Regions from separate parts of the Serratia sp. NA_112.1 genome, predicted to be linked through region 4. Evidence: predicted binding sites of a transcription regulator. Region 4 holds the regulator's gene; each other region holds the start of a gene.
The links. Region 4 encodes Fur, which represses iron uptake genes when iron is present. Its sites were predicted from a motif close to ATAATAATGAGAACNACTATCAA; they were not measured.
Positions count from the first base shown of each region.

Region 1 (4,559 bases), on a different contig from region 4:
CTCAGGCACCCGCCCCGGCACAGGCCGGTATGGCAGCCGAGTCACAGAGCAGCGGCAGCATGTGGATGCCATTGATGGCAGGCTACATGATGGGCCGCATGATGGGCGGCTCCGGCTTTGCTCAACAGCCGCTGTTCACCTCTAAAAACGCCGCCAGCCCGGCCAACGGCAAATTCGTTGATGCCTCTGGCAAGAGCTACGGCCCGGCCACCGCTGGCGGCCGCACCATGACGGTGCCAAAAACCGCCATGGCACCAAAACCGGCAGTGACCAATACCGTCACCCGTGGTGGCTTTGGCGAATCCGTCGCCAAACAGACCAGCATGCAGCGCAGCAGTGCGACCTCCAGCTCACGCAGCATGGGCGGTTAATGCATGAAACGCGTTGCGATCACCGAACGCCCGGACTGGCGCGAAAAGGCCACCGAATTCGGCTTCCGCTTCCACACCATGTATGGCGAACCCTACTGGTGTGAGGACGCCTATTATCAATTCACGCTGGCGCAGATTGAAGAAATTGAAAACGCCACCGCCGAACTGCACCAGATGTGCCTGCAGGTGGTGGAGAAAGTGGTCGCCAGCGATGCGCTGATGGCCAAGTTCCGCATCCCGAAACACACCTGGGAGTTTGTCCGCAGTTCATGGCGTACCAGCCAGCCGTCGCTGTATTCACGTCTTGATCTGGCCTACGACGGTATCAATCCGCCCAAGCTGCTGGAGAACAACGCCGATACCCCGACCTCACTGTATGAAGCGGCCTTTTTCCAATGGCTGTGGCTGGAAGACCAGATTAACGCCGGCAAGCTCAGCCCGGAGTCCGATCAGTACAACAGTCTGCAGGAAAAACTGATCGAGCGTTTCGCCGAGCTGAAAGCACACCACGGTTTCGGTCTGCTGCACCTGGCCTGTTGCCAGGACAGCGAGGAAGATCGCGGCACCGTGCAATATCTGCAGGACTGCGCGCTGGAAGCCGGAGTCCCGACCGAATTCCTGTTTATGGAAGAGATTGGTCTGGGTGAAAAAGGCCAGTTTACCGACCTGCAGAATCAGGTCATCGGTAACCTGTTCAAGCTTTACCCGTGGGAATTCATGCTGCGCGAGATGTTTTCCACCAAGCTGGAAGATGCCGGCGTGCGCTGGCTGGAACCGGCGTGGAAAAGCATTATTTCCAACAAGGCCCTGTTGCCGATGCTGTGGGAAATGTTCCCGGATCACCCCAACCTGCTGGCGTCGTACTTTGCAGAAGACGATCATCCACAGCTCGATCACTACGTCACCAAGCCGCTGTTCTCGCGCGAAGGTGCCAATATCCAGATCGTGCAGAATGGTCAGCAGGTTGCCAGCGTCGACGGCCCTTACGGCGAAGAAGGCATGATCGTGCAGCAGTTCCACCCGCTGCCACAGTTCGAAGGCAGCTATACGTTGATCGGCAGCTGGCTGGTTGACGATCAACCCTGCGGTATCGGCCTGCGTGAAGATCGTGAGCTGATCACCCAAGATCTGTCGCGCTTCTACCCGCACATCATCCTCGGCTGACGAAAACTCGCCAGAGACCTGAAATGCAAACGCCAGTCTGAGACTGGCGTTTTTTATTTAACCGACCTGCACCGACAGCATGCTCAATGAGCTCATCTCAATGCCATCAACCGGTACGGTTATCGCTTCCTTGCCGTCCCAACTGCCAAGTACGTATAGCAGCGGCAGGTAATGCTCCGGCGTCGGGTTCGACAGCGCCGCGCCTTCATGCTGCATAAAACTCACCAGTGGGTGGTTATCGCCCTGATAATTCAGGTTATCCCGCACGAACTTGTCAAACGACGTGGCCCACGGATAAGGCGTCGCGTCACCCTGCCATTTCACCATCCGCAGGTTATGCACCACGTTACCGCTGGCCACGATCATAATTCCCCGATCGCGCAGCTCCGCCAGCTTGCGGCCCAGCTCATAATGGTATTCCGCCGGCTGAGTGCCGTCGATGCTGAGCTGCACGACCGGAATGTCCGCCTCAGGATACATTTTGATCAACACGCCCCAGGTACCGTGATCCAAACCCCATTCACTGACGTCAGCCTTGACGCGAACTGGCTCCAACACTTGCTGGATCTGCGCGGCCAGTTCAGGTGAACCAGGAGCCGGATACTGGGTATCAAACAGCGCCTGTGGGAAACCACCAAAGTCATGGATGGTTTTCGGCTTTTCCATCGCGGTAACCGCAGTACCATGAGTATACCAGTGCGCTGAAACGGCAACGATGGCCTTCGGGCGTGGCAAGGTTTCACCCAACGTACGCCATGCACGGGTGTAGCGGTTTTCTTCCAGCGCGTTCATCGGGCTACCGTGGCCGAGGAAAAGTGCTGGCATACGAGAGGTGTTCATACAGGATCCTTGGTTGGTCACAATACATTCTGTGGACCAGACTACGCCGTTTACCGGGGTAAAACAGCCGGATAACCATGATGATGATTTTCAATAAATTTGAATGGTTAAAACCAGGGATGGAGCACCGTTTTCAGCCACAAAAAAAGCCGCGTATGCGGCTTTTTTCATACTCAGAAAATCAGTGTGATATCAGCTGGCTTTCTGCTCGTGTGACTGGCGGTAGGCCACCAGATCTTCGATGGTCAGTACGTGCATGTCATGCTGTTTGGCGAACAGGATAACTTCTGCCGCATGCGCCATGCTGCCGTCATCGTTGGTCAGTTCACACAGCACGCCGGCAGGTTTGAAACCGGCCATTGATACCAGATCAATAGTCGCTTCGGTATGACCACGACGGCTCAGCACGCCACCCGGCTGCGCACGCAGCGGGAACACGTGGCCAGGGCGGTTCAGATCGCTCGGCTTGGCGTTATCGGCAATCGCTGCACGAATGGTGGTCAGGCGGTCGGACGCGGAAACACCGGTCGTCACGCCCTGCGCCGCTTCGATAGTCACGGTGAAGGCCGTCTGGAACTGGCTGGAGTTGTTGGTCACCATCATCGGCAGTTCAAGCTGCTGACGGCGCTCTTCGGTAAGACACAGGCACACAATACCGCTACCGTGGCGAATGGTCAGCGCCATCTGCTCAACGGTCATGGTTTCTGCGGCGAAGATCATATCACCTTCGTTTTCACGATTTTCATCATCGAGCACCATCACGCCGCGCCCATTGCGCAATGCTTCAAGAGCGCGTTCTACGCGTTCTACCGGCGTGCCGAAATCTGAAAGTAGGGTCTGATTCATGGTAAAAAACCTCATTAGAAAATTATGGATTACCAGAACCAGGGCGATCTTGAGGAGTAGCTAGCAATAGCTAAAAAAATAACGCAAGCGGGCGCAAACCCGGCAGATACCGTTACTCTCTCCCATCCGGACTATAACCGTCGGCCCCGGAATTACACCGGATCTGCTGACCTCTAACCAAACTGCAAAAGCTGGTTGAGCGCTCGCGGGCTTTCACCGTAGAAGGTGATTTACCGCCGGTGGGGACTTGCACCCCGCCCTGAGAATAAGCTTCTCGACTATAACGCTAATGATTAATCAGGGCAATTGGCAAAAGCATAATTCGGTCAGCCGCAGGGAATGCGGTTAAATAGTTTATCCGGCGGGCAACTCGCATTACACTAGGCGACAGCTATTAAACTCTGAAAGGGATACGCCATGATTGACCCGAAAAAAATTGAACAGATCGCACGTCAGGTGCATGAGTCCATGCCTAAAGGCGTGCGCGAATTCGGGGAAGACGTTGAGAAGAAAATCCGTCAGGTGTTGCAGTCACAGCTCACCCGTCTGGATTTGGTCAACCGCGAAGAGTTCGACGTGCAGACCCAGGTACTGCTGCGCACCCGTGAGAAACTGGCGTTGCTGGAACAGCGTATGAGCGAGCTGGAAAGCAAGCTGAACGCCACGCCTGCTGCGCAACAGCCAGACGCCGAATAAGTTACCCTTAAGGGCGCGGCAACGCGCCCTTAGTGCGGTTTGAGCACCGTCTGCGCCTTAAGCCGCAACACCAGCCAAATCAGCGCGAACATCCCCAGCGCATACAGGCTTTTCCAGCCGATAATCACCATCAACAGCACACACAGCCCTAAGCCTGTCGCCGCCATTAGCCGCGAACGTCCGTGCAATATTCGACAGCCCGCCAGCATGCACAGCAGATAGATCAGCACGAAGATGCCATTGGCATACACCAGCAGCGTATCCAGCGGTAGCTTCAGAGTATAAATCAGCAAGGTGAACAGTAAACAGCTGCCTACCACCGCGCTTAATGCATTGACCGGTGCCTGTCCGGCAGACAGCCTGGCCAGCGCGCTGGACGGACGATCCTGCGCCTGCGACCACACCAGCCGGGCGAAGCTTTGAGTATAGATATTCACGCTGGCAAAGCAGGCCAGATAGCCAATGATGCAGGCCACCCACAGCGCATGCTGACCAAACAATTGCACCACAATCCCCGGCAACGACGCAGCCGCCGCCTGATGCTCACCGTAGGCGTGGAAATGCAGCACCGCCACGGTACAGCCCCAGTACACCGTCCCGGCGACCAACATGCCAAACAGCAGCGCACGCGGAAAATCGCGT
Region 1 is NZ_JBQZFO010000012.1:17,557-22,115, reverse strand. It holds gene ACUTQ5_RS18920 (DUF1190 family protein) at 1-371, shown strand, start outside; gene ACUTQ5_RS18915 (glutathionylspermidine synthase family protein) at 375-1,535, shown strand; gene ygiD (4,5-DOPA-extradiol-dioxygenase) at 1,593-2,375, opposite strand; gene ribB (3,4-dihydroxy-2-butanone-4-phosphate synthase) at 2,568-3,221, opposite strand; FMN riboswitch at 3,332-3,492, opposite strand; gene ubiK (ubiquinone biosynthesis accessory factor UbiK) at 3,639-3,917, shown strand; gene yjeH (L-methionine/branched-chain amino acid transporter) at 3,947-4,559, opposite strand, start outside.
Region 1: the regulator Fur is predicted to act here: its motif matches at 2,447-2,469, upstream of ygiD (4,5-DOPA-extradiol-dioxygenase).

Region 2 (4,559 bases), on a different contig from region 4:
TTATGCGTAAAGCGCCGCAGAGATGATGAAATCAGCCATGGCAATATCGTGTCAGCGTTGAGGAATTAGCGCGTGGTGGTACAATGTTGCCCACTTTTTTAAATTCCGAGCAATCGTCGGCAACCGCCGACACGCGTTGCGTAATAAGGCAGTGAACCCAATGAAAATCAAAACCCGTTTTGCACCGAGCCCAACCGGCTATCTTCACGTCGGTGGCGCCCGTACTGCGCTTTACTCCTGGTTGTTCACCCGTCATGCGGGCGGTGAGTTCGTTCTGCGTATCGAAGATACCGATCTGGAACGTTCAACCCAGGACGCTATCGACGCAATTATGGATGGTATGAACTGGTTAAACCTGGATTGGAATGAAGGCCCGTACTTCCAGACCAAGCGTTTTGACCGCTATAACGCGGTGATTGACGACATGCTGGTGCAGGGTACCGCCTATAAATGCTATTGCTCGAAGGAACGTCTGGAAGCGCTGCGTGAAAAGCAGATGGAAAACGGCGAAAAACCGCGTTACGACGGCCACTGCCGCGACAGCCAGTGCAGTCATACCGATGACGAGCCGCACGTGGTGCGTTTCCGTAACCCACAGGAAGGCTCGGTGATCTTCGATGACAAGATCCGTGGCCCGATCGAATTCAGCAACCAGGAGCTCGATGACCTGATCATCCGCCGCACCGACGGTTCACCAACCTATAACTTCTGCGTAGTAGTCGATGACTGGGATATGGAAATCAGCCACGTGATCCGCGGTGAAGACCACATCAACAATACTCCGCGCCAGATCAACATCCTGAAAGCGCTGGGTGCGCCGGTACCGGAATACGCACACGTTTCAATGATCCTCGGTGACGACGGTAAAAAACTGTCGAAACGCCACGGTGCGGTAGGGGTGATGCAGTACCGTGACGACGGCTACCTGCCGCAGGCGCTGCTGAACTATCTGGTGCGTCTGGGCTGGTCTCATGGCGACCAGGAAATCTTCTCTATTGATGAGATGAAAGAGTTCTTTACCCTGGAAGCGATCAACAAATCTGCCAGTGCTTTCAATACCGAGAAGTTGCAGTGGCTGAACCACCATTACATTAACCATATGCCGGCCGAAGAAGTGGCAGTGCACCTGGCGTGGCATGTTGAGCAACTGGGTATCGAAACTCGTAATGGCCCTGAACTGAAAGATCTCGTTAAACTGCTGGGCGAGCGCTGCAAAACGCTTAAGGAAATGGCCGAGTCTTGCCGTTACTTCTACGAAGACTTCAGTGAGTTTGATGCTGACGCTGCCAAGAAACACCTGCGTCCGGTGGCTCGTCAGCCACTGGAAGCGGTACGCGCCAAACTGGCCGCTATCACTGCCTGGACGCCGGAAAACGTGCATGACGCCATTCAGGGTACGGCAGATGAGCTGGGCGTAGGTATGGGCAAGGTAGGTATGCCACTGCGCGTGGCGGTTACCGGTGCCGGTCAGTCACCGGGTATGGATGTGACCGTTCATGCTATTGGTCAGAAACGTTCTCTGCAGCGTATCGACCTGGCGCTGGCTTACATTGCCGGGCGTGAAGCTTAAGAATATCCCTGCCTGTTAATGACAAAGCCCCGTGGAGCAGTCCCGGGGTTTTTTTATATCTGTCACTTGATGGCGAATTCATGGTGCACCGCGCCAGGGTCATGGTTTTGGTCAGAATGCTCAATTTTCAGCAGCAAACGCGCTGATTTGGCGGCTTTTTCAGCGCTTGAAGCAGGAATGCAATTTAGCCGTTGACAGCTTAGAGTGGGTTTCATATTATGCGCCCCGTTCACAGGATTTTGTGATTGTGGATTGGGGCTATAGCTCAGCTGGGAGAGCGCTTGCATGGCATGCAAGAGGTCGACGGTTCGATCCCGTCTAGCTCCACCAACCTTTATCTCAGAAGGGTTGGGGAATACCGTAACGCCGGTTAAAGCGTACCACTTTTGTGGGGCTATAGCTCAGCTGGGAGAGCGCTTGCATGGCATGCAAGAGGTCGACGGTTCGATCCCGTCTAGCTCCACCAACATTTAAAAAGCCGACCTCAGGGTCGGCTTTTTGCTTTCTGTCTTCCTTACTTACTGCCTTCCCTTTCCCAGGCACCGAATTACAGGCATTAAAAAAGGCCGCCGAAGCGACCTTTCTCTTACTGACGTTTCGGCTTAGCCCAGAACCAGACCTGCGATGGACGCAGACAGGATGCTGACCAGCGTTGAACCGTAAACCAGCTTCAGACCAAAACGGGACACCACGTTGCCCTGATGCTCGTTCAGCCCTTTAATCGCACCGGCAACGATGCCGATGGAAGAGAAGTTGGCGAAGGAAACCAGGAACACCGACAGAATACCCAGGCTGCGAGGAGAGAGTTCAGCAGAGATTTTCTGCAGTTCCATCATCGCCACGAATTCGTTGGATACCAGTTTGGTCGCCATGATGCTACCCACCTGCAACGCTTCGTGCTTAGGAATACCCATAATCCAGGCGAATGGATAGAAGAAGTAGCCCAGAATGTCCTGGAAGCTCTGGCCGAAGATGGCGCTGAACAGGCCGTTAAGCGCGGCGATCAGGGCGATAAAGCCGATCAGCATCGCAGCAACGATAATAGCTACTTTAAAACCAGCCAGAATGTATTCACCCAGCATTTCGAAGAAGCTCTGGCCTTCGTGCAGATTGCCCAGATGCAGTTCTTCTTCTTTACTGGTGTCATACGGGTTGACCAATGACAGCACGATAAAGGTGCTGAACATGTTCAGTACCAGTGCCGCTACCACAAACTTGGCGTCCAACATGGTCATGTAAGCGCCGACGATGGACATGGAAACCGTAGACATCGCGGTCGCCGCCATGGTGTACATGCGCTTTTCAGACATCTTGCCCAGAATATCTTTATAGGCAATGAAGTTTTCAGACTGACCCAGGATCAGCGAACTGACGGCGTTGAACGATTCCAGTTTGCCCATACCGTTGACTTTTGACAGCACGGTACCAATGATGCGGATGACAAACGGCAGTACTTTAATGTATTGCAGAATACCGATCAGCGCGGAGATGAAGACGATTGGGCACAGTACCTTCAGGAAGAAGAAGGCCAAACCTTTATCACCCATACCGCCGAATACAAACTCAGTCCCTTGCCCAGCAAACCCGAGCAGCTTGTCAAACAGCGCTGCGAATCCTTTTACAAAGCCTAAACCCGCTTCCGAATGCAGGAAAAAATAGGCCAGCAGTACTTCAATAACCAACAGTTGAATAACGTAGCGAATGCGGATGCTTTTACGATCGCGGCAGACTAAAAGTGCCAGGATCGCGACCACCACCAACGCTAACGCAAAGTGCGCAATATGGGACATGTTTGCTCCAAACTTGAGGCAGGCTGAATTTCGGATGTCATTTTATGTAACGCCACTTTTAAAAACGAGAGGTCTCTTGCAAATATGGAAATTCATACTGGGAAATGTCCTAAGCTAGTACGGTAAAGCATAAAAAATCAAGAGGTTAATTAAGTTATATGAAATTCCTATTCCTGGGCTAATTTGATAATAAGAAGGAAGGTGTTCTGAATCCGACCCTGAAGAGTGCGGAAAATGTTCATCTACTCGCTAAACCTTTCGTTAAACCCGTGGTTTTTAGCTATCGCAGAGATAAGTATTACCGTTCCAAATGCACTTGATAATTATTATCATTTACATAAAATAACCCTAGTCTTAATAGAAGTAAGGGTTCAGAACATGCTTAACAGTCGCGTGGTTGAGACCACCCCGAGTTCATCCAGGAAAATCAAACTCTCCCTGATGGGCCCCGCATTTATCGCGGCTATCGGCTACATTGATCCCGGTAATTTCGCCACTAATATCCAGTCCGGTGCCTCTTTTGGTTATACCCTGCTGTGGGTGGTGGTATGGGCCAATGTGATGGCGATGCTGATCCAGTTGTTATCTGCCAAACTGGGCATTGCGACCGGAAAAAACCTGGCGGAGCATATTCGCGATCGTTTCCCTCGTCCGGCGGTGTGGGCTTATTGGGTTCAGGCAGAAATCATTGCCATGGCGACAGATCTGGCCGAATTTATCGGCGCGGCTATCGGTTTCAAACTGCTGTTGGGGGTGACGTTGCTGGAGGGTGCGATCCTGACCGGTATCGCGACTTTCTTGATCCTGATGTTGCAAAAACGTGGGCAAAAACCTTTGGAATGGGTGATTGGCAGCCTGCTGCTGTTTGTCGCTTTGGCTTTTATGGTGGAGCTGGTGTTTTCCCAGCCACAGTTGGGCCCGCTGTTAAAAGGCATGGCGCTGCCGGATTTACCGAACGGTGACGCGGTGTTTCTGGCTGCCGGGGTACTTGGTGCCACCATTATGCCGCACGTAATTTATCTGCATTCATCGTTAACTCAGGCAGCCGGAGAAAACTCGAAGGCCGACAGGTATGCTGCCACCAAGGTTGATGTGGCTATCGCCATGACCATTGCCGGGTTTGTTAACCTGGCAATGATGGCCACCGCCGCGGCTGCTTTCCACTTTAATGGCCACAGCGGTATTACCGATCTCGACCA
Region 2 is NZ_JBQZFO010000011.1:73,369-77,927, reverse strand. It holds gene gltX (glutamate--tRNA ligase) at 161-1,570, shown strand; tRNA gene ACUTQ5_RS18475 (tRNA-Ala) at 1,825-1,900, shown strand; tRNA gene ACUTQ5_RS18470 (tRNA-Ala) at 1,961-2,036, shown strand; gene ACUTQ5_RS18465 (NupC/NupG family nucleoside CNT transporter) at 2,173-3,360, opposite strand; gene ACUTQ5_RS18460 (Nramp family divalent metal transporter) at 3,739-4,559, shown strand, end outside.
Region 2: the regulator Fur is predicted to act here: its motif matches at 3,677-3,699, upstream of ACUTQ5_RS18460 (Nramp family divalent metal transporter).

Region 3 (4,559 bases), on a different contig from region 4:
ACCACGGTGACAATCCGCTGGACGCTTCGACCGTTCACCCGGAAACCTACCCGGTAGTCGAACGTATTCTGGCCGCCACCCGCCAGGCATTGCAGGATCTGATGGGTAACCCATCAGCCGTACGCAGCCTGAAGGCCGGCGATTTTACCGACGACAAGTTCGGCGTACCGACGGTGACCGACATCCTGAAAGAGCTGGAGAAACCAGGCCGCGATCCGCGTCCGGAATTCAAAACAGCTACCTTTGCCGAAGGCGTCGAAACCCTGAGCGACCTGCAGCCGGGGATGATCCTGGAAGGTTCAGTGACCAACGTCACCAACTTCGGGGCCTTTGTCGATATCGGCGTGCATCAGGACGGTCTGGTGCATATCTCCTCGCTGGCGGACAAGTTTGTCGAAGATCCGCACACCGTAGTGAAAGCCGGCGACATCGTCAAAGTGAAGGTGATGGAAGTTGACCTGCAGCGCAAACGCATCGCGCTGAGCATGCGTCTGGACGAGCAACCGGGGGAAGGTTCACCACGCCGCGGCGGTAACGCCGCCCCGGCAAGAGACAACGCAAACCGGGCACCGGCCAATAAGGCCAAACCACGCGGCAACAACAACACCTCGGCGGGTAACAGCGCCATGGGCGATGCGCTGGCAGCGGCATTCGGCAAAAAATCTTAATCAGGCCCTGGCCAGGCCAATGGGATGCAGGGCGGAGTAAACTCCGCCCTTTCTTGCCGAACTATCCCCGCGATTATTTGACCCGCCTCAATAAACCTGCATATTTCTCCAATCTTGCCAACAGCCATAATGGCCCGATGTTTCAGGCCTGAAAATAGCCATCGATTAACACCGTTATTAACATCATGTTCTCATTTTGGTATTTCTCAGAGAAACACAAATAGTTACCGCTCGTATTTAGCCACTGAGATGTTGCCAAATAAATACCAATAGTGACACTTCCGGATCATGACTATTGAGTTTTTCGCTAATTTTTTCAATCTGGAAAAAAATACTACAATAATGTAACTGATTTAACCAATCATTCTCATTTACACTTGGCCAGGCTGGGTGATAAAAGTAGCCCCATCAGGCAATCTCGATCGTTAAATGTGATCGCCACAACCTTTGGTTGCCAATACCCCTATTTTTTGTATTGAATGCGATAATGATTCTCACTATTATTATTTTGCGTGTTCACTACATTACTTCATGGATTGAAAACGTCGCCGGCGCGTCATGTTTACCACGACGCTTCCTTTGGAACGTTCTTTATCACCATCAGCCCAATAAGCTGGGCTCAGGGAAGGTTACATGCATCTTCTGCCTAAACGATCGTATAAGATCGCCGGCTTCGCCAATGACATTGGCCCAGCCTACCGCCAGAAACTTTTATCACTCGGCATACTGCCGGGTTCATCGTTTGAAGTAGTGCGCGTAGCGCCGCTGGGCGATCCCATAGAAATTAAAACTCGCCGCGTCAGCCTGGTGCTGCGCAGGAAAGATCTGGCCCTGATCCTGCTCGACGGCCAATCCTGACGCTGAGCCGCCTTGCTTTGACCACGCACATTGCCTGGCCCAATTTCCCTTGACTGATATCACGCAAAATTATGAAAAAACTCACTATTGGCTTAATAGGAAATCCTAACTCCGGCAAGACGACGCTGTTTAATCAGCTTACCGGCGCGCGCCAGCGGGTTGGTAACTGGGCGGGGGTGACGGTAGAACGTAAAGAAGGCCTGTTCACCACGCCACAATCCCAGGTCAAACTGGTCGATCTGCCCGGCACCTACTCCCTGACCACCATCTCGGAGCAAACCTCACTCGACGAACAGATCGCCTGCCACTACATCCTGAGCGGCGATGCAGACCTGTTGATCAACGTGGTTGACGCTTCCAATCTGGAGCGCAATCTGTACCTGACGCTGCAACTATTGGAACTGGGCATTCCCTGCATCGTTGCGCTGAACATGCTGGATATCGCCAGAAGCCAGAAAATCGATATTGATACTGCTGCACTGTCCGCACGCCTCGGCTGCCCGGTGGTACCGCTGGTCTCCACCAAGGCCGACGGTATTGGCGTACTAAAGCAGATGATCGACAATCATCAGTTCAACGAATTGAAAGCGCTGGTGCTCTACCCGCCGGTGCTGCTGAAAGAAATGACCACGTTGAGCGATGCGATGCCGCAAAACCTGCCGAGCGAACAGCGTCGCTGGCTGGCACTGCAGATGCTGGAGGGCGATATCTACAGCCATACTTTGGCTGGCCCGGCAGCGGCTCTGCTACCGGCAGCCAAAGAGACACTGCAACAGCAGCATCAGGAAGACCCGGCACTGGTGATCGCCGATGCGCGCTATCAGTCGATTGCCACCCTGTGTGACGCCGTCAGTAATTCTCAGCAGGCGATGCCAAACCGCCTGACCGAAGCATTGGATAAAGTGATCCTCAATCGTTGGCTGGGAGTACCAATCTTCCTGGTGGTGATGTATCTGATGTTCCTGCTGGCGATCAACATAGGCGGCGCACTGCAGCCGATTTTCGATATTGGCTCTGCGGCCATTTTTATCCAGGGCATTCAATGGCTGGGCTTTAACCTGCACTTCCCGGAATGGCTGACCATTTTCCTGGCTCAAGGGGTAGGTGGCGGTATCAACACCGTGCTGCCGCTGGTGCCACAAATCGGCATGATGTATCTATTCCTGTCATTTCTTGAAGACTCCGGCTATATGGCGCGAGCGGCCTTCGTGATGGATCGCCTGATGCAGGCACTCGGACTGCCGGGTAAATCTTTTGTGCCGCTGATTGTCGGCTTCGGCTGTAACGTGCCTTCGATCATGGGTGCACGCACGCTGGATGCTCAGCGCGAACGCCTGATTACCATCATGATGGCGCCATTCATGTCCTGCGGTGCACGGCTGGCAATCTTTGCCGTCTTTGCCGCCGCCTTCTTCGGCCAGGATGGAGCTGGCGTGGTGTTTTCCCTGTATATGCTCGGCATTGTCGTGGCGATCCTCACCGGGCTGGTGTTGAAGTACACCATCATGCGCGGCGAAGCCTCCCCCTTCGTTATGGAGTTGCCGGTCTACCACGTGCCGCACCTGAAAAGCCTGCTGCTGCAAACCTGGCAGCGACTGAAAGGCTTCGTCCTGCGTGCCGGTAAAGTGATCGTGATTGCCAGCATCTTCATTGGCGGCCTGAACAGTTTTTCGTTCAGCGGCAAGCCGGTGGATAACATCAATGACTCCGCGCTGGCATCGGTATCCAAGGTGCTGACACCGCTGCTGCAGCCGATGGGCGTACACAATGATAACTGGCAGGCCACCGTCGGCCTGGTCACCGGGGCCATGGCGAAAGAAGTGGTGGTCGGCACGCTGAACACGCTGTACACCGCCGAACACATCAATAACACCGAGTTTGACGCCGCCAACTTTAACCTGCTGGACGAACTGGGCGGTGCCCTGGACACTACCTGGCAGGGCTTGAAAGACACCTTCAGCCTGAGCGTCCTGTCCAACCCGATTGAGGCCAGCAAGGGCGACGGGGAAATGGACGTCGGTTCGATGGGCGTAATGAGTAGTAAATTCGGTTCCGGGGTTTCCGCCTACAGCTACCTGATTTTCGTGTTGCTGTACGTCCCCTGCGTCTCGGTCATGGGGGCTATCGCCCGTGAATCCAGCCGTGGCTGGATGACCTTCTCCATTCTCTGGGGGCTGAATGTCGCTTACTCGTTGGCCACGTTGTTTTATCAGGTCGCCACCTTCAGCCAGCACCCACAGTACAGCCTGACGGCGATAACCATCGTGGTGCTGTTCAATCTGTTGATCCTGTTCGGCCTGCGTCGGGCGCGCAGTCGGGTAACGGTGCGTCTGGGCAACGCCACACCTGCGGCCTGCTGTCAGGGTGCCAAGGGCAAGTGTCACTGATGGCCGGCCTGTTGCAGGTCCGCGATGCAATGGCACTGCACGGCAGCGTGCAGGCGCTTCAACTCAGCCGTCAGTTGGCGGCTCCGCTGCCGTTAGTGCAGGCAATGCTGGAACGTTTAATCGCGATGGGGAAAGTGGAGCGAATTGAGCAGGATAACGACGCCTGCCTGAGCGGCAGTTGCAAAAGCTGCCCTGAGGGCAAGAAGTGCAGTACGGTGGCCTATCGTTTGAAGTCGTAAGCAAGGATCGGGGCACAGCACAGGCGCGCCCCTTTTTGAATCAATAGTTATTTTTTGTCTTTATACACGTCAGCAATAGCACTGAACTTGCCGTGTTCACGGCCTGCCAGAATAACGTAGTATTGGCCGCCTTTTTCATCGGCCAGTTTGGACAGCTCTTCTTTTGCGTCCATTGGCGACGTGGTCTGTGCGGTGGTGGTTACTGTCCCTACTTTCTCGTATTTACCCGGATTCTTGTCCAGATCTTCCTTGGTCAGCAGGGTAGCTGCCATGGTGCTGAAAGACACTGAACCTACAACTAACGCGGCAATAATCATTTTCAAAGATTTCATTACAATACCTCTCAATGGATAGTTTATTTATTATGAATAACTGTCCAGGGTAAATGCGTCATAACACCAGCTGCC
Region 3 is NZ_JBQZFO010000016.1:26,307-30,865, forward strand. It holds gene ACUTQ5_RS20855 (Tex family protein) at 1-668, shown strand, start outside; gene feoA (ferrous iron transporter A) at 1,302-1,526, shown strand; gene feoB (Fe(2+) transporter permease subunit FeoB) at 1,598-3,913, shown strand; gene ACUTQ5_RS20870 (FeoC-like transcriptional regulator) at 3,913-4,152, shown strand; gene ACUTQ5_RS20875 (YdgH/BhsA/McbA-like domain containing protein) at 4,200-4,484, opposite strand.
Region 3: the regulator Fur is predicted to act here: its motif matches at 1,150-1,172, upstream of feoA (ferrous iron transporter A).

Region 4 (4,559 bases):
GGGGAGTATGATGCGGGCAATCATCGCTTGCAGGTACATTCGCTGAGCGAACTGGCGCAAAAAAGGGTCGGCGACAATCTGGGCTTTATCCATCAACTGCACGATAAGCGCTATTACGCCACGCTTTCTGATTACTTCCGCTTTCTGATTTTGATCGAGATGGGGGGGCTGTACATGGATATCGATACCATACCCCACCGGTCGGCGACGCTGTTTTTGAGCAAACCAGAGGTGCCTGATTATCTTCAGTTTCTGGCTGAGGGCGAGGTCAGCCACGTCAGCTGGTTGAATCTGTTTCTTGATGAAACCGGCATGATTATCAGCCGGAAAGGGGACATTTCGCTGTGCCGAATGCTGGCGGGGTTGGATCAGATCTATGCGGCGGAAAGCGGCGAAGTGCCGGACAAGAATTCGGTTTATGAACGGAAGCTGTTTGATCCCTTTTATCAGCTGTGGAGCCGCCACATAGGCCGGTCTTTCCTCAGTCACGATCGCTTCTGCCAGGATTATGGCGTCCATTATGATGCGCACCCACAGGCAGTCACCTGTGGTATCCGTGGCATGCGCCTGTTGGAGGATGTGATCACCAATGAACGGTTACCGCTGTCGCAGGAGGAACAGCACAGCTACCGGCAATGCGTCAGCCGCTTAGAACAGGTGGACTGGCAGCTTGAGCAGCCGCTGGATCTGGCTCGTTATGCGGAAATATTCACCGTTGATGAAGTACCTCGCATGGCCTATCCGGCGCAGATCCGTTCCGATATCGACCATTACCACTATTATTCCGTGCTTTCCCATGACCGTACGCTTGATCGGGTAAATCAACTTTTTGGTGAATACCTGATCGCCGATAACCGGCGACGGATTACGGCGGGTAATTACTGGTGCCCGACCGCTGGAGTAGGGGACGCGGTGTTACCGGAGCAGGGCGGGGCATTGCATTTTCTACCGGGGCGGCAGGCGAGTGCAGCCGATAAGACTCGCATGGCAAAGCTGATTTTCACCACCAGTTACCTTGAATACTGCTCTATCGGCAATCGAGCTGGGCTGGATCTGGTGTCATTGCAGCAGGCGCAAAATATTGAGCCTTATCTCGGGCTGATCACGGTAGCTTACGATCGGCGTGGAGAGTTTGTCGGCTTTTTTAATGCGGCCACCATCAGCGAGCTGTATGGCATAGAAGCGGATTATCATTATCGCGATGAAATAAAACCGCTTGATGAGGCTTATGACAGCTTTGTGCAAAGCCTGTGCACTGCTGACGATTATTTCATCTGCAGTCTGGCAATCGAGAGTCAATTCCGCGGACAAGGGCATTTTAACCAATTGTTTGCGCTGATAAAGCAGCGAGCACAACAGCACCAGGCGAAAAATATCGTGCTATGTGTATGGCAACGCAGTGATGCCAGCCAAATTTATCTGAACAAGGGGTTCCGTGTTCGAGGTGTATTCGATCACGCCTGGCCGTTGTTTTTTGATCGGTTGCTGTTTCTTGAGTATGAGCTGTGAAGAGGTTTGCCCATCCGCGTGTCGGCGGGTGAGTTGACGGTGAAGTGAGTGTAAGTGGGAAGACGGAAAGAAGTGCCTCTGCAATTGTTGTATTTCAAGCTGTGAACTTTCCCCGGGCCTGTCCGGGGATTTTTTTATCTGTTCAGTTAAGGCGGTTCTTAATGCCGGTTAAGGGCATTATTTTTTATCGTGCAGAGTTTCGTCTTCGCGGCAGTCACCAATTGCACAGTGGCCGTACAGGTACAGGCTGTGGTTGCTGAGCTTAATGCCGTGTTGCTTGGCGATATCACGCTGACGAACTTCGATTGATTCATCGCTGAATTCGATCACTTTGCCGCAGTCCAGGCAAATCAGGTGATCGTGGTGATGCTGCTGGGTCAGTTCGAACACGGACTTGCCGCCTTCGAAGTTGTGACGGGTCACAATGCCGGCATCATCAAATTGGTTCAGTACGCGGTAAACCGTAGCCAGGCCAATTTCTTCGCCCATATCTATCAGTTTTTTGTACAGATCTTCCGCACTGACGTGATGGCATTCCGGATTTTGCAGTACTTCCAGGATTTTGAGTCGCGGAAGCGTGACTTTTAAGCCGGCCTTCTTCAATGCGGTGTTGTTGTCAGTCATGCGGATTCAGTCCTGTTACTATGCTAATCAAGTTGAGGCGTTCTCGCCTGTGGCATCGGTCGGCACAAAGAGTTAATTGCGTCTCATTATAGAACCGGTTGACCTAAATAGAAACCGCCGGTTGTTAACAAAGATATAATTGCACTATTGCATGTTGCACACGCAACGTCTTGATGGGCGGGATAAACCGATAACTCAGTCTACCTTGACGATGTGGGAAGTTACAAATATGTATCTTCGATTGCAGTAATCAGTACTGCCAATGATGGCCCTGCTGGCAACACTATGCACTTTGCAGGGCTTTTGTTCAACGTTTGGCGTTAGCCGACGATTTCGGCCAGGCTCAGCTCTTCGACGATTTGTTTTACCCAGCCTTCAACACGCTCATTGGTCAGCTCAGGTTGACGGTCTTCGTCAATTGCCAGACCAATAAAGTGGCTGTCGCTTGCCAAACCTTTTGAGGCTTCGAAATGATAGCCTTTGGTTGGCCAGTGGCCGACTATGGCAGCGCCACGCGGTTCAATGATGTCGCGGATGGTGCCCATTGCATCACAGAAATATTCTGCGTAGTCTTCCTGATCGCCACAGCCAAACAGGGCTACCAGCTTGCCGTTGAAGTCGATGTCTTCCAGCGTTGGGAAGAAGTCATCCCAGTCGCACTGGGCTTCACCGTAGTACCAGGTTGGGATACCGAGCAACAGAATATCGAAGCCTTCCAGGTCTTCTTTGCTGCTTTTGGCGATGTCGTGAATTTCGCACACATCGTCACCAAACTGTTGCTTAAGAATTTTCTGGATCATCTTGGCAATGTTTTCGGTATTGCCAGTGTCGCTGCCAAAGAAAATGCCTACATTAGCCATATCGCGTATAACCTTTAAATTCAATAAATTGCATTACACGATGTTAGCGATGACCACGATAACACCGATTAAAATGATGCCATGGCAAGGGGGACCCTCACCGGTAATTGCGTATCATGCCAGAAATTTACCCCGGGGTTTTATCACGTTTATGCGATACCGGGTGGAATAAAACGATGTTGATCGGGCGTCATCCTTAACGCCGCGCCGCATGTGCGGCTGCAATGATCAATGTTCTGGCTGGTCGTCCGCCAGTTGTGCCAACAGCATTTGCTCAATAAGCTCGCTGCGGCTGATATTCCGCTGTTCCGCCAGTTTGTTCAGGGCGTCCACCGCATCCGCGTTAATCTTCAGTTCCACACGCCGTAAACCACGGACTTTATCGCGTCGAAGCTGATTACGCTTATTGATTCTAAGCTGTTCATCTCGGGATAGCGGGTTGGTTTTCGGGCGCCCCGGACGGCGTTCATCTGCGAACAGATCCAGCGTCGTGCGATCCGTTTGTTCTTTTGCCATAGGTAGCGGTACTGCAAGGGAGTTTGCATCTAAAAGCGCGTAGACGCTTCTGGATGGTTCGGTTAACACACTTCGGGCCAATAAACCCTAACCCAAATTTACCCCCAGCCAGGCGTTAATCAACACGCCGGGCACGGCGGCAAAATTATAGCGCGCCATATTACCCCAGCAGGTGGAGCAACGACAATGCTTAACTGAGCCGAAAACGCGCTAAGTCGTTATCTTTAGCGCGTTTTTTCACCAGATGGCCGTTTTGGGTGGTTGTCCGCACCAGGGGAAAGCGCCGGTCGGCTCAGGCTTCGTCGAGAAAACGGTGAATAGCGCGCAGCACCGGCTCCGGTTTTTCCGCATGAACCCAGTGCCCGCTGCCGGCGACCACATGTGCGCGAGCCTGTGGGAACTGGCGGGCAATGTCTGCACGGTAGCTGTCCTGCACGTAGGGCGACAAACCACCACGAATAAATAATGTGGGATGCGGCCAGGCGGGAACCTCCTGCCAGCCAGTGATGTTTTCATATTGATCGATCAGCACCGGCAGGTTAAAACGCCATTCGCCCTGGTGGAAGGATTTCAGCAGGAACTGGATCACTCCTTCTTCCTTCAGGTAGTCGCGCATCAATTCCGCCGCCTGCTGGCGTTGGGTGATGCCGGCCGCACTTACGGCCTGTAAGGCGACAAAAATCTCGTCGTGGCGACGGGTTTGATAATCCACCGGTGCCACGTCAATAACGATCAGTTTCTCCACTCGCTCAGGTGCGATTGCCGTCAGCGCCATCGCCGCTTTGCCTCCCATCGAGTGGCCGATCACAATGACCTTGTCCAACTGCAAGTCATCCAGCAGCGCCAGCAGATCCTTTGCCATTTCCGGGTAGGTCATTACCGGTGAACGTGGTGACAGGCCGTGGTTGCGCAGATCGACTTTAATCACGCTGTGCTGTCGGTTGAGATCGCGAGCCAGCACGCCCAGATTGTCCAGATTGCCGAACAGCCCGTGGATCATGACAACCGGCAGAGCGTCGGACTCGCAGGCCAGCAGTTGATAATGTAATT
Region 4 is NZ_JBQZFO010000001.1:342,054-346,612, forward strand. It holds gene ACUTQ5_RS01715 (glycosyltransferase) at 1-1,509, shown strand, start outside; gene fur (ferric iron uptake transcriptional regulator) at 1,687-2,133, opposite strand; gene fldA (flavodoxin FldA) at 2,454-2,993, opposite strand; gene ybfE (LexA regulated protein) at 3,222-3,509, opposite strand; gene ybfF (esterase) at 3,802-4,559, opposite strand, start outside.